3 regions of the Solitalea canadensis DSM 3403 genome follow, and region 2 is predicted to be linked to each of the others. Evidence: riboswitches for the same ligand, from Rfam matches in the RefSeq annotation. Region 2 holds a riboswitch; each other region holds the start of a gene.
What was found. Region 2 has a riboswitch for cobalamin ahead of SOLCA_RS10320 (PAS domain-containing protein). Riboswitches for the same ligand answer to the same signal wherever they lie in the genome.
Positions count from the first base shown of each region.

Region 1: linked by a shared signal. The riboswitch ahead of SOLCA_RS03010 (DUF5074 domain-containing protein) and the one ahead of SOLCA_RS10320 (PAS domain-containing protein) in region 2 are both predicted to bind cobalamin.
Region 3: linked by a shared signal. The riboswitch ahead of SOLCA_RS06895 (TonB-dependent receptor plug domain-containing protein) and the one ahead of SOLCA_RS10320 (PAS domain-containing protein) in region 2 are both predicted to bind cobalamin.

Region 1 is NC_017770.1:743,068-747,330, reverse strand. Features, by position in the region: gene SOLCA_RS03020 (TonB-dependent receptor plug domain-containing protein) at 1-4, opposite strand, end outside; gene SOLCA_RS03015 (hypothetical protein) at 12-914, opposite strand; gene SOLCA_RS03010 (DUF5074 domain-containing protein) at 930-2,003, opposite strand; cobalamin riboswitch at 2,116-2,323, opposite strand; gene SOLCA_RS03005 (antibiotic biosynthesis monooxygenase family protein) at 2,371-2,676, opposite strand; gene SOLCA_RS03000 (Crp/Fnr family transcriptional regulator) at 2,926-3,498, shown strand; gene SOLCA_RS02995 (NAD-dependent epimerase/dehydratase family protein) at 3,573-4,263, shown strand, end outside.
Region 2 is NC_017770.1:2,479,661-2,483,923, forward strand. Features, by position in the region: gene SOLCA_RS10300 (SDR family NAD(P)-dependent oxidoreductase) at 1-16, shown strand, start outside; gene kdsB (3-deoxy-manno-octulosonate cytidylyltransferase) at 177-902, shown strand; gene SOLCA_RS10310 (acyl-CoA thioesterase) at 1,031-1,414, opposite strand; gene SOLCA_RS23955 (cysteine-rich CWC family protein) at 1,411-1,653, opposite strand; gene SOLCA_RS10320 (PAS domain-containing protein) at 1,653-2,171, opposite strand; cobalamin riboswitch at 2,336-2,483, opposite strand; gene SOLCA_RS10325 (CTP synthase) at 2,699-4,263, shown strand, end outside.
Region 3 is NC_017770.1:1,695,329-1,699,591, forward strand. Features, by position in the region: gene SOLCA_RS06880 (ABC transporter ATP-binding protein) at 1-119, shown strand, start outside; gene SOLCA_RS06885 (serine hydrolase) at 171-1,424, opposite strand; cobalamin riboswitch at 1,480-1,694, shown strand; gene SOLCA_RS06895 (TonB-dependent receptor plug domain-containing protein) at 1,805-3,733, shown strand; gene SOLCA_RS06900 (Dph6-related ATP pyrophosphatase) at 3,917-4,263, shown strand, end outside.

The DNA of each region.
Region 1 (4,263 bases), 1.7 Mb from region 2:
TCATGCAGTTCTTATTTCAATAAAGAAATATTGGCGGCTCCGGAAACTTCAGTTGAAGCTTCTCCTAACCAGCCACCATCCTGGTTCATTCCATTGTAAACCTTTACAAAATCAATTGCTGATAGTTGTACTTTATTCCCTTTGCTATCAATTGCCCATGAAATGTCAAATGAGTTATATTTCTTCGCTTTGTATTCATCCGAATAGTTATCGACATAACCATACTTATAAGCAGAAAGAATAACCCATCCCATATTATTGATTGATTTATTGTTTGGAAGCAGTGTTCCTTCAAAAATCAGCGAATCCTGATTCTTGGCAAATGTTGGGTAATAGTTATTTTGGGTATGATATTCGTTGGCCAGCACAGCACCTTTATTACCCTTACTGTCTTTCCATTGCACATCTGTTCCAACCTTTTTAGGGTTATAGTAAATGATCTTGTAATTTTTAGCTGTAGCAACATTAGTGGACTCACTTCCTGCTAATTCATACCAGGTATCGTCAGGCAATCCGTTACCGTTGAGGTCTTGCATTACCATTACAATTCCAGGCTCTGAACTTCCCTCAAAAGCATTAGCATACACGGCAATATCATCTCCATTCCCATTCACAATGGAATGGTCAAATCCGAAGATTACATATCCCCCGAAGCCACCTAATGAAATCGTTCCATTTCCTGACTTTCCAATAAGTTTTTGTGCACCATCAGGAGTGCCTAATCCGTCTTGATTAACAAACTGTCCTGGAGCTGGTAAAAACTCAAATACTTTTGAGATATATGCACTACTTGTTGTAATAATCGGACGAGGCACATAAACAGGTCCTTCGTTATCCGGATTTATATCGTCGTCATTTTTACAAGCACTTAATGTTCCCAAGGCCAGTAAGGTTAGAAATAGTAGTTTTCTCATGATTGGAGGATCTTCTTATTGAAATACGGCAACTGCAGGGAAATAGAAACCTTCGAAATTAATTTCCTTTACTTTTTCCCCGTTGCTGGCATTAAAGAAATAAAGAGAATTGTATTTATAGTTTTCACCCCATCCTGATTGCACTGTATATGCAATTAGTTGTTTTTTAACAGGGTCGAATCTTAAACCGCTACCATAAAATACTTTGTTTTCAGGCAGCGTAACAAGTGGCTTGCTTAACGAGGCTTCGTCGCCGATTACATATTTATAGATTTGAGTAGGTGACCAACTTGAGCTTCCTGATACAAAGTAGATGGCGTTTTCAGAAGTTGAAGCAGTCAAGCTACCAGGTTCCCAAGCATACCATGATGCAAAAGGGGCTTTCGGAACATTAATTTCTTTAAATGTTAATGTTTGTGGATTGATTTCAATTAATGAGTTTTCAGTTGCTGCCCATAAGCTTCCGTCTTTTGACAAAGCAAAACCAATTGCACCTTTAGCATAATTTTTAACTACAGCCAATGTTGCACTATTAATAACATAAATCCCATTGGCTTGGCTAATTACGAATGCATATTTATCGTTAGCCCAAATAGCGCCTGTTTCTCCGGCAATACCATTGATCTTTGTACCAATAGCAAATGTTGATAGATTAATAGGATAAACACCATCGGCAGTAGTAATTAAACCTGTAGTAGCATTAATACCACAAAAAGCACGACCATTTGCAGGTAATTCAGTAATCCTTCCGGTTTCCTTTAAAGAACCAGCATCAGCAACTACAAACGGACCTTGTTTTGAGACAATATATAGCTTGCCATTGAAAACAGAACCATATTCAGTACTAACACCAAGTTCTTTACCAGTATTTTCTTTTTTAAATACATTCGTTCTGATGGTATCTTCACCATATTTATAGAAGTTTACACTGCCATTTTCATGTCCGAACCAGCCTTCGTTAATAATAAAGAATCCATCGGCATACTTTCCAGGCGTTATTGGCTCAATGATATCCTTCTGATCATCTTTGCTACATGCAGTAAAGAAAAGCGATACTAAAAGGGGTAAATAAAAGAGGTACTTTTTCATTGTTTTTATTAGATTAAAAAATTAGTAACAACAAAAACAGCCGTACAGCTAAAAAAACAATGAAGTACAAATAGAGAATAACAAGTATCTCAAAGCTCTAACTCCCGAAAGCTTGCAGGCTGTATACTTGGCAGGTCTTCTGACTTATCCCGGCTTAAGAAACACCTTCCCATTCCGGAACGGAACAGTGGCATGAGTTTTATTCTTAAGCTTTTGAATGGGATTTACAGCAGCGGGTACTGTTCAGGATTTACACCTGATTCCCTTTTAATTAATAACCATTGAGTAATAGTTATTAAACCAAAGCGTGGCAAATATAAGTATTGATTAGTTAATAGATAGATAAAAATGTAAACTTTAACTATTATTATCGATTGTTTTGAGAAACTACTAATTCATAGTGTTCAACAGTAGGAAATGGATCATAGAATTTGTGTAGCAGTTCTTTCCAACGCTGATACTCCACTGAGTTTCTGAATCCTATTGTATGATCTTCCAAAGTTTCCCATTCTACCAGTAATAAATAGCGGCTAGGTTTTTCAATACATTTTTGAAGTTGATGCCACCTGTAACCATTCATAGAACTGATTATTTGCTGAGCGACCAGAAAGTTTTCTTCAAACTGTTCAACTTTATCGGGGATTACATCTAAGATGGCTTTTTCTAAAATCATATACTTTTTTAACTCAATAACATTGAATTGGCTTGGAGAAATTAAAAATAAGTAACGAGAGTTAGAGATAAGAAAAAAGTTGTAAAAAGCGTCGAATTGCTATGCATATCAGTATCCAGTAAATCACCTGAACATTCAGTTTAATAAGTCGGATGAGAAATTATTATTCGCCGCTTGGTCTGAACTTACATTTTTAGGAATCAGAACATTGTTTTTATCTATTGTTTCTTAAAAAATTATAAAATAACAATGCATATAAGCTTATTCAATATTTTGAGTCAATTTAGAAAGTTCAGTGAACAAGAGTTGAAGCTTATCCAATCGCAGTTAGTGTTTCGAACTGTAAAGGAGAATGAAATTTTGCTGGAAAGGGGAGCAATTTGCAGAGAGATAATTTTTGTTAATCATGGAGTGCTTCGCACCTATATTAATAATAATGATGGAGAAGAATTAACACATTATTTTATTAAAGAGAATCAGTTTATTGCTGATATTGAAAGTTTTAACAGCCTTACTCCGGCAACGGAAAGTATACAGGCGATTTGTGATTCAGATTTAATAATCCTATCGAGAAAGGGTATTGATTTCCTTCTTTCAACCATCACTCAATGGCAGGAAACCATGTTGCAAATTGCTCAAAAATCATTAATGGAGAAGATATACACACGTAATGCCTATTTAGGAGTGGATGCTACTTCCCGTTATTTAAAATTTATTGAAGAGCAGGGTGATATTGCATTACGTGTTCCCCAGTCAATAATTGCCTCTTATTTAGGTATTACTCCTCAATCACTTAGCCGTATAAGAAAACAAGTTCGCTAGGACTTTTTTACCATTTGGTAATTGAAGCCTGTTTCTATTTTTCAAGTTTTGTGGTAAATAAAACAGAAATCAATATGAAAATATTAGTAACAGGCGCAAATGGCCATTTAGGCAACAACATTGTAAGGTATTTGCTAAATGAGAATATTCAGGTGTTTTCAGGTGTGCGAGCTGGCGCCGACGTCTCGATGCTTACCACTCTATCTACAGAAATTGTAACGCTTGATTATAAATCGGTAAAACAATTATCAGAGATATTCAGTCAGGGCGATGTAGTTATTCATACCGCCGCGGTATTTAAGCGTTGGGCCAGAAATGCACAGAAAGAGATAATTGACCAAAATGTAAACTTATCAGAAAATATTGTGAATGCCGCTGCTGATGCGGGCATCAAAAAACTTATTTACATTAGCAGTTTAGCCGCATTAGATGACACACAACAGCCAATGGACGAAACCAGTTGGAATCAACTTAAGCAACGGCCTTATTCGTATTCAAAATCACTCTCTGAACAAAAAGCCATACAAATTGCTAAAGAACGCGGCTTGACCATTTCTACTTTATTGCCTTCTGCTATCATTGGCGAAAATTTCAATGGATTAACTCCCACTCTTAAGATATTTGCTGACATAGTTAATAATAAACTCCCTATGATACCCCACTTTAATTTCTTGTTTATCAATGTGAAGGATGTTGCAAGGGCAGCTTTTTTGGCAATTGAATATGCTAGAGATGGTGAGCGATATATTATTTCGGATACTTGTA
Region 2 (4,263 bases):
GGGAATGTTCTTATAGTCCTTCACCTAAAATTATTCCGAAGAACTCAATGAAGATGTCTGTGTTCTTCGGAATAATTTCCCGTTTGTCTACAGAAACCTTCACTTCTTCTCGGATTAGGCATTGTGTTTGACATAACCTTTGCAAAAAGATTACATTTGCAGACAGTCCAACATAAATGAAATTTTTAGGCATTATTCCATCCCGCTATCAATCCACAAGATTTCCGGGCAAACCATTGGTAGAAATCAAAGGTAAAAGTATGATCAGACGTGTTTACGAACAATGTAAACTTTGTCAGGAACTTGATGAAGTGGTGGTTGCTACCGATGACCAACGCATCTATGATCATGTGATCGCCTTTGGAGGCAAAGCTATGTTGACGTCAGAAGACCACCTAAACGGGACCTCAAGGTGTGCAGAAGTTGCGGAAGCTTTTCCTGATTATGAGGTGGTCATTAATATTCAGGGCGATGAACCTTTTATCTCTCCAAAACAAATAAGTGATTTAATTCATTGCTTTGACGATAAAGAAACCGAGTTGGCGAGTATGTATAAGAAAATTAAACAGCCTGAAGAAGTATTTGACCCACATGTAGCTAAAGTGGTAATGAACTTAAAAGGCGAAGCATTATTCTTTAGTCGCTCACCTATTCCATTTTTGCGAAACGTTGCAGAACATGAATGGCTAAACAAACAGGATTATTACTACCATGTTGGTATATACGGCTATAAATCAGCAGTGTTGTTTCAGCTAATCAACTTAGATCCGTCTCCACTCGAGCTCAGCGAGTCTTTGGAGCAATTACGTTGGCTTGAGTATGGCTTTAAGATAAAAATGGCGGAAACTGATATTGATACGATTGCAATTGATACTCCCGAGGATCTGGAAAAAATAAAATGATTTTTTCCTAAAGAGAGAATAGCGTTGTCATGCTGAGGTACGAAGCATCTGTAACATATTTCGCAATGAATCAACAGATCCTTCGTACCTCAGGATGACAATCATATGAAGTTATTAATGATGTAACACTACACCACACTCACCGGCTTTTTATGTTCGTCTATAGCCACAAAAGTAAAAGTTCCTGTAATAGCCTTTTCACGTTCAAATGAATACATTTCTTCGATAAAAATCTCCACGCTTACCTTTAAACTGGTATTTCCGATATGTGCAACTCTACCTACCAGTTCGATAATTGTTCCTGCCGGAATTGGCTTTGAAAAGTCAATGCGATCTGAAGAAACGGTTACTACACGTTTGCGGGTAAAACGGGTTGCCGTAATAAAAGCTACTTCATCCATTAAATGCATTGCTGTTCCGCCAAATAGCGTATCATAGTGGTTGGTAGTATTAGGAAAAACGGCTTTAAAGATTCGGGTTTCTGAGAGATTTATTTTTTCTTCTATATTCATCTTGTTTTTAATATGGTGTTAATTTGTTCTTTCTTTTCTATGAGCGCTTTGAATTTTATCTCTTGTTTTATTTCCAGCAAACAATTACGACAAAGACAGTCGTTATAGCCACAAGCTATCGCTTCTTTCTCCTCCTCATTAAATGTGAGTCCAAAGCATTGACATTGAGTAATGCTTCCGGCTTTACACTCAAATGAAGCATTGCACCGTGGACAGTTTTTTGATTCGTGATTTGCCATCAACTTTCCTTTGCAAAAGTTATAAAATTAACCAGTTCCTGTTTTCTGTTAAATACCGGAAATCCTTGAATATTGCTGGTATAGGGAGTACCATTTTTTCGGTAATTCAAAATACTCACCTCAAAAGGCAACTTATTGCTAACCACCACTGAGACTTTATCCTTTACAACTTGATCCGTATCTATCCCTTGAAACATACTTAGTTTGTTTCCTATTACTTCTGTAGGTAAATAACCGTTCATTTCGAGCATATTATGACTTGCAAAAACAATTCTCAAATCTGGCTCAGTTACAATAATGGTCAGTCCTTGGTGGAATATTTTCTGATTAAAATTAAAGTCGTGATTCCATTTATTCTCCACCGCATACTTTTTCAGGTTCGTTATATCTTTTAGTAATAAAGAGTTACGTTGAAATCCTTGGATATAAATATCCCAGCTGTTTAATGGCGCTTTAAAATTGATTTTTTCAGTTTCTTCAACGAGTTTCTGACAATATTCCTTTGCGTTACATTTCATTTAATTTATGATTAACAACTAAATACAAATAAACATGGCTTATGCTTGTGAACTATTCACGATTCAGTGTAGAAATAAAAGATAATAGTAATCCGGTCGTCAGGAGGAAGATTGGTTAAACGACAGAAATATAACTTTTGACTACTGCTTTTTATCGCGAAAGCATTGATCCGAATAATGAGGCAAGTATCCTGACTTATTATAATTGATCGAAATCAATATAAATTACAGTTGCGCGACAGCCCGTGATTTGCACACGGTTCCTTTTTAATCTGGCATAACAATACCAGAACCACATTATAACAAGATAAAGAACTAACGGCGCAAAGATAGGAATAAGTTTTTCTTCTGCGGTTATTATTGAAGTCAGTCCTACTAATCGAGCATTAAAGTGAACATTTTGATTTCATATCTTATTTTTAATCAAAATTTTACCATAAGATTACGAGAAAATAAAATCATTAAGATAAGCAACCATTATTTTTCGTACTTTTGCAACCCGTAACCAGCAGCGATCAATTCAGATTATGACTAAATACGTATTTGTTACGGGGGGTGTTACCTCGTCGTTAGGGAAAGGAATTATTTCAGCTTCATTAGCTAAATTATTACAGTCGAGGGGGTACAGGGTAACCATCCAAAAGCTTGATCCTTATATAAACATCGATCCCGGAACCTTAAATCCATATGAACACGGAGAGTGTTATGTAACCGAGGATGGTGCAGAAACCGATCTTGACTTAGGTCATTATGAGCGTTTTTTAAATGTTCCAACTTCACAGGCCAACAACGTAACTACCGGCCGCATTTATCAAAATGTAATTAACAAAGAGCGCAGAGGTGATTATTTGGGAAAAACTGTTCAGGTGGTTCCTCATATCACTGATGAGATAAAAGCAAATATTCAGCGTTTAGGAGATACTGGTGAATACGATATCGTTATTACTGAGCTAGGCGGTACCGTAGGTGATATTGAGTCATTACCGTATATTGAGGCTGTTCGTCAATTCCGTTGGGAACATGGTTCAACTAATACCCTGGTTATTCATTTAACGTTATTACCCTATTTAGCTGCTGCAGGTGAGCTTAAAACCAAACCAACCCAGCACTCGGTTAAAATGTTAATGGAGTACGGTGTTCACCCTGATATTTTGGTTTGCCGTACTGAGCATAGAATGACGCCAGATTTACGTAAGAAAATCGCTCTATTCTGTAACGTAAACGTAAATGCAGTAATCGAATCGGCTGATGCTTCAACCATTTATGACGTTCCGTTATTAATGTTGAAAGAACAGCTAGATCGTATTGTTCTTACCAAACTAAAATTACCTATTAAAGACGAGCCAAATCTTGATTCATGGAAAGAGTTTTTAGGCAAGCTTAAAAACCCTACTTCTGAAGTTAAAATTGGGTTAGTTGGTAAATATGTTGAACTTCCGGATGCTTATAAATCGATTTGTGAATCATTTATTCATGCCGGTGCTAAAAACGAATGCAAAGTAAACCTACAATACATCCACTCAGAGCATATCAATGCTGAAAATGTTGCCGAGAAATTAGGCGGACTTGACGGTGTTCTTGTTGCTCCGGGTTTTGGTAACCGTGGTATCGAAGGTAAAATTGATGCTATCAAATATGTTCGTGAGAATAATATTCCGTTCTTTGGTATCTGCTTAGGTATGCAGTGTGCGGTTATTGAATTTGCACGCAACGTATTAGGCCTAAGTGATGCACATTCATTAGAAATGAACCCTGATACTCCATATCCGGTGATCAATCTGATGGAAGAACAAAAACAAATCACTAATATGGGTGGAACAATGCGTTTAGGTGCATATCCTTGCGAAATAAAGAAAGGAACTAAAGCATTTAGCGCATATGGTAAATCGCGAATTACTGAGCGTCACCGCCACCGTTATGAGTTCAACAACGATTATTTACAACAATACAATGATGCAGGAATGATCACTTCGGGTATCAACCCTGATTCTGGTCTGGTTGAAATCATTGAATTGAAAAATCATCCTTATTTTGTAGGCGGACAATTTCACCCTGAATTAAAAAGTACTGTAGCTAACCCTCACCCACTGTT
Region 3 (4,263 bases), 780 kb from region 2:
ATGCTCATACTTACGGAAACCGGATTTTACAATTTGCAGAAGGGAGAATTATCAGAGATGTTCCAACTCAGGAAAAACAGCAATTGGAACTGAATGATTTATTTAACTGGTTTGAGTAGACCTCATCCCCGGCCCTTCTCCTCAAGGAGAAGGGTTGGGGATGAGGTAAATTATTTCTTATAATCAAACTTAAACTTGCTTAAATCAGGTAATTGTTTCTTCGTACGGTTTACTTCATAATCATAGATCAGTCGCCCCAAATTACCCATAAAAGGATAGCAAATAGTTTCATATTCATATTTGCTATCATTAAAAATGCCGTCAGCATTGCTGAAAACTACTGCCGAAAGCATAAACTCAACCTTTTTATCAAAATCTACGATATAAGCATTGTCGATCAGATAGCCATAGGAATCACCAATCTTATTAAAGATACGGATATTAGCAGGTATATTATCAGTTTTATCACCAAACATCAAAAATTTAACAATAGAAGGTTTGTATTCCTTAGCATTGCTATAATCAGGATGTTTGCTTTCCGCAGGCAGCATTGACATGTATTTGTACAGAAAGTTATAATCGTCATTCGTAAGGTTAAAACGCTGTGATGAGGGAACCGTTTCAGGAAACATTAGTGTGCGAAGCAATTTTTGTTGCTCTTCTAACGGATAACAATTTTTTAGTCCGAAGTTAAACGGTTTATAGATAATCGAATCTTTTGAATTCATATAGCCAATTCCCCTCATGATCGGCTTCAAACCCTTGAAATAATCCGTTTCATTATAAATCTGCGGCTGGCTATAAACGATTTTTTTTTCATTATAAAACTGAATGGGATTGGTATAGCGAGCGGTAATGGTATCGTCACCAACAATGTACCTGGTTAATATTCTTACATCATTAAACCCTTTTTGCTTTAAGGTTTCGTTAATGTACTGCTGACCTAAAAACTCATATAAGCGGTTATATCCATCATTGTCGCTTACCAACAAAATCTTCTTAATATACTGTCCAATTGAAGGCAAGGAATTTACAGCAGAAGTATCAGTGCTCACGGCAATTTGTTTACGAGATGCACTATCAATCTTTAATGGAGTTTCCTTTGTTAATCCTTTAATATTAAGATTGTTTATTTTCTCTAGTGAAAGTAATGATAAAGGTAGTTTTACAGTACTTGCAGGGAAAAAGTAACGGTTCCGATCTACATTATAAGTATAAGTGGTAAATGAAGGTTTATTATTCTTATCTCGGTCTATCTGAGTATAAACAATCTGAACCTCATGTTTAGTTGAGTCATTTAAAATTATATTAAACAATTCCGGTTTTGACTTTAACAGTTCCTCTATTAAATTTTCTTTTTGTTGTGCATTTGCATAATTGAGACAGCATAAAGTGATAATAGTTAACCAAATAAGTTTTTTCATATAATGGGTTTAAGCAAACCTCAATTTCAATTTTTGCAATTAATAAATCAAGTCCTAATTTTACATCGCATTTGGTCTCCGGTTTTTGTCCGGAGTTAAAAGGGAATCAGGTGAAAATCCTGAACAGGCCCGCTGCTGTAAGCTCAGTTAAGCATTCTATGTTTAGCTATGTCCGTCAACCTAACGCCACTGTTGCAGAGATAACTCTTAAAAATGGGAAGGCGACGGAAAAGAGTAAGTCAGAAGACCTGCCAAAGCATTCAATTTATTCATGGCTTTCGGGGACCAAAGCTTGAATGTGAATACTCTTTTTTGACGTATTTTCATTTGTCTTCCTTGTTGGTTATGAGTTTTTTATTAACCTCATAAACTATCAAAAATTGAAAAAAACCTTTACACTTTTTGCCTTAACGGTTACAACCTCATTAGTAGCCTATTCACAAGAGAAAAAATTAGCTCTTGATGAAGTTACTGTAACGGCTACGAAATTTGCGAAGAAGCAATCAGAAACAGGAAAAGTAGTTTCTGTTATTAGCCGTGAAGAATTAGAACGAAGCTCAGGGAAAAGTATTTTGGATATCCTGAACATTCAGCCTTCATTAAATTTTAACAATGCTAACGGAAACAGAGGTGGCAATATTTCTACTTATCTACGTGGTTCGCAAACTGGTAATACGCTTATCCTTATTGACGGAATTCCCGTAAATGACCCTTCACAAATCACCAATGATTATGATTTGAATTTGATTGCTGTAGATATGATTGATCATATTGAAATATTAAAAGGAGGTCATTCAACATTATATGGTTCTGATGCAGTTGCGGGAGTAATCAACATCATCACAAAAAAAGGCGGTGCTAAGCCTTTTAATATAAACGCATTAGTTACAGCAGGTAGTTATAAGGATTTTAAAGAAAGTCTGGGCATATCCGGTTCTTTATCCCGCGTCGATTATAATTTTTCGGTAACTCATGAATATTTAAAAGGCTTTTCGGCGGCGAAAGACACGGTGAAGAAACACCTATCAGACGAACAAAAGTTTGATGATGATCATTTCAAATTGCAATCATTAAATTTCAATATGGGTATTAAGGCCACTGAAAATTTGATGATCAGACCATTTGTGCGTTATAGCAAAACAAATATGGCTGTTGACTATGGTGCTTTTACAGATGATAGAGATTATACAGGTGAATCATCAGATCTTAGTGCAGGTTTTAGCAGTAATCTGAAAATAAAGTCATCAGATCTGTTCTTGAATTATAATTACAGTGATGTTAAACGATCATTTTTAAATGATTCAATCGCAGGCCCCAAAGAATACAGCTCTAATGATACCAAAGGACTGGCCCATAATGTTGATCTTTATGGAAGATTCCTTTTAGTAGACCATTTGGAGTTGCTAACTGGAGGCAGTTTTCGATACGCTAACACAAATCAGGCAAATAATAGTATAAGTCAGTACGGTGTTTATAAGACTGAATTAAATAGTGATTCAGCCAAAAATTCATTAAGCAGCCTTTATGCCTCGGTATTTCTAAAAGATATCAAAGGTTTTAACCTTGAGTTAGGGGGGCGTTTTAACTATCACAGTATTTATGGTAATAATTTTACCTATACAATTAATCCATCGTTAATTATTGAAGAGAATACAAAAGTTTTTGTCAACATTTCTTCAGCATTTAAAATTCCAACATTATACCAATTATACGCACCGGTATATGGTAATCCGAATTTGAATCCGGAAAAAGTACAAACATTTGAAGCCGGGTTTCAAACTGTTTTCGCTGACGGCAAAGCGAAACTAGGTTTAAATGCATTTAAACGTAAGGGTAAGGATGTAATAGCATTCACAACTAAATACGTAAATTATAATAAGCAGGACGATCAAGGAATGGAAGTTGAAGGTGAGGTTGAAGTAATCAAGGATTTGAGCGTCAAAGCTTCTTATGCACTGGTTTATGGCAAAGTAACTACGGCAACCAGTTCTTTTAATAACCTTTACCGAATGCCAAGAAACTCCTTCATTTTTAATGCAGGCTATAAGGTAACCGATAATTTATTTATCTCGACCAATCTGAAAGTTGTTGGTCAACGAGTGGATCCATATTTTGATACCAATACTTTTCAGTCGGTTAATTTAACATTGGATAAGTACTTCTTATTGGATGCTTATGCAGAATATAAATTCAAGATGTTTAAGGTATTTGTTGACTTTAGAAACATCACAAACGAACAATACACGGAAATTACAGGCTATAATACCCGTGGATTTAATCTGAATGGAGGTCTTTCTTTTACGTTGTAATTTAGATGGGAGATATGAGATTTGAGATTCGAGACTTTTTGAATTTAATAAGTAACGTCTTAGAAATTGATGAGATTCTGAAGATAGGATTGAGATGTAAGACTTTCAAATCGTTAAGCAGGTCCAAAATCTCAAATCCCATATCTCAAATCTAACATCTCACATCTCAAATCTAACTCAAATATGAAAGCAGCAATGTTTTGGAGTGGAGGCAAAGACTCTTCATTTGCTTTGTACAAAGTTTTAAAGGAGACTGAAACGGAGGTTGCTTTCCTGGTCACTACCATTAATGAGGAGTATAGGCGAATATCAATGCATGGAATTCGTGAAAATCTTCTGGATGCCCAGGTTGCAAGCATTGGTATTCCTTTAAAGAAAATGCTTGTACCTAAGGAATGTACCAATGAGCTTTATGAAGAGAATCTGCTACAGGTATTTGCCGAATTAAAAAAAGAAGGTGTTGAGGCAATTATTTATGGAGATATTTTCCTCGAAGATTTAAAAGTATACCGTGAAAAGTTACTGGAAAA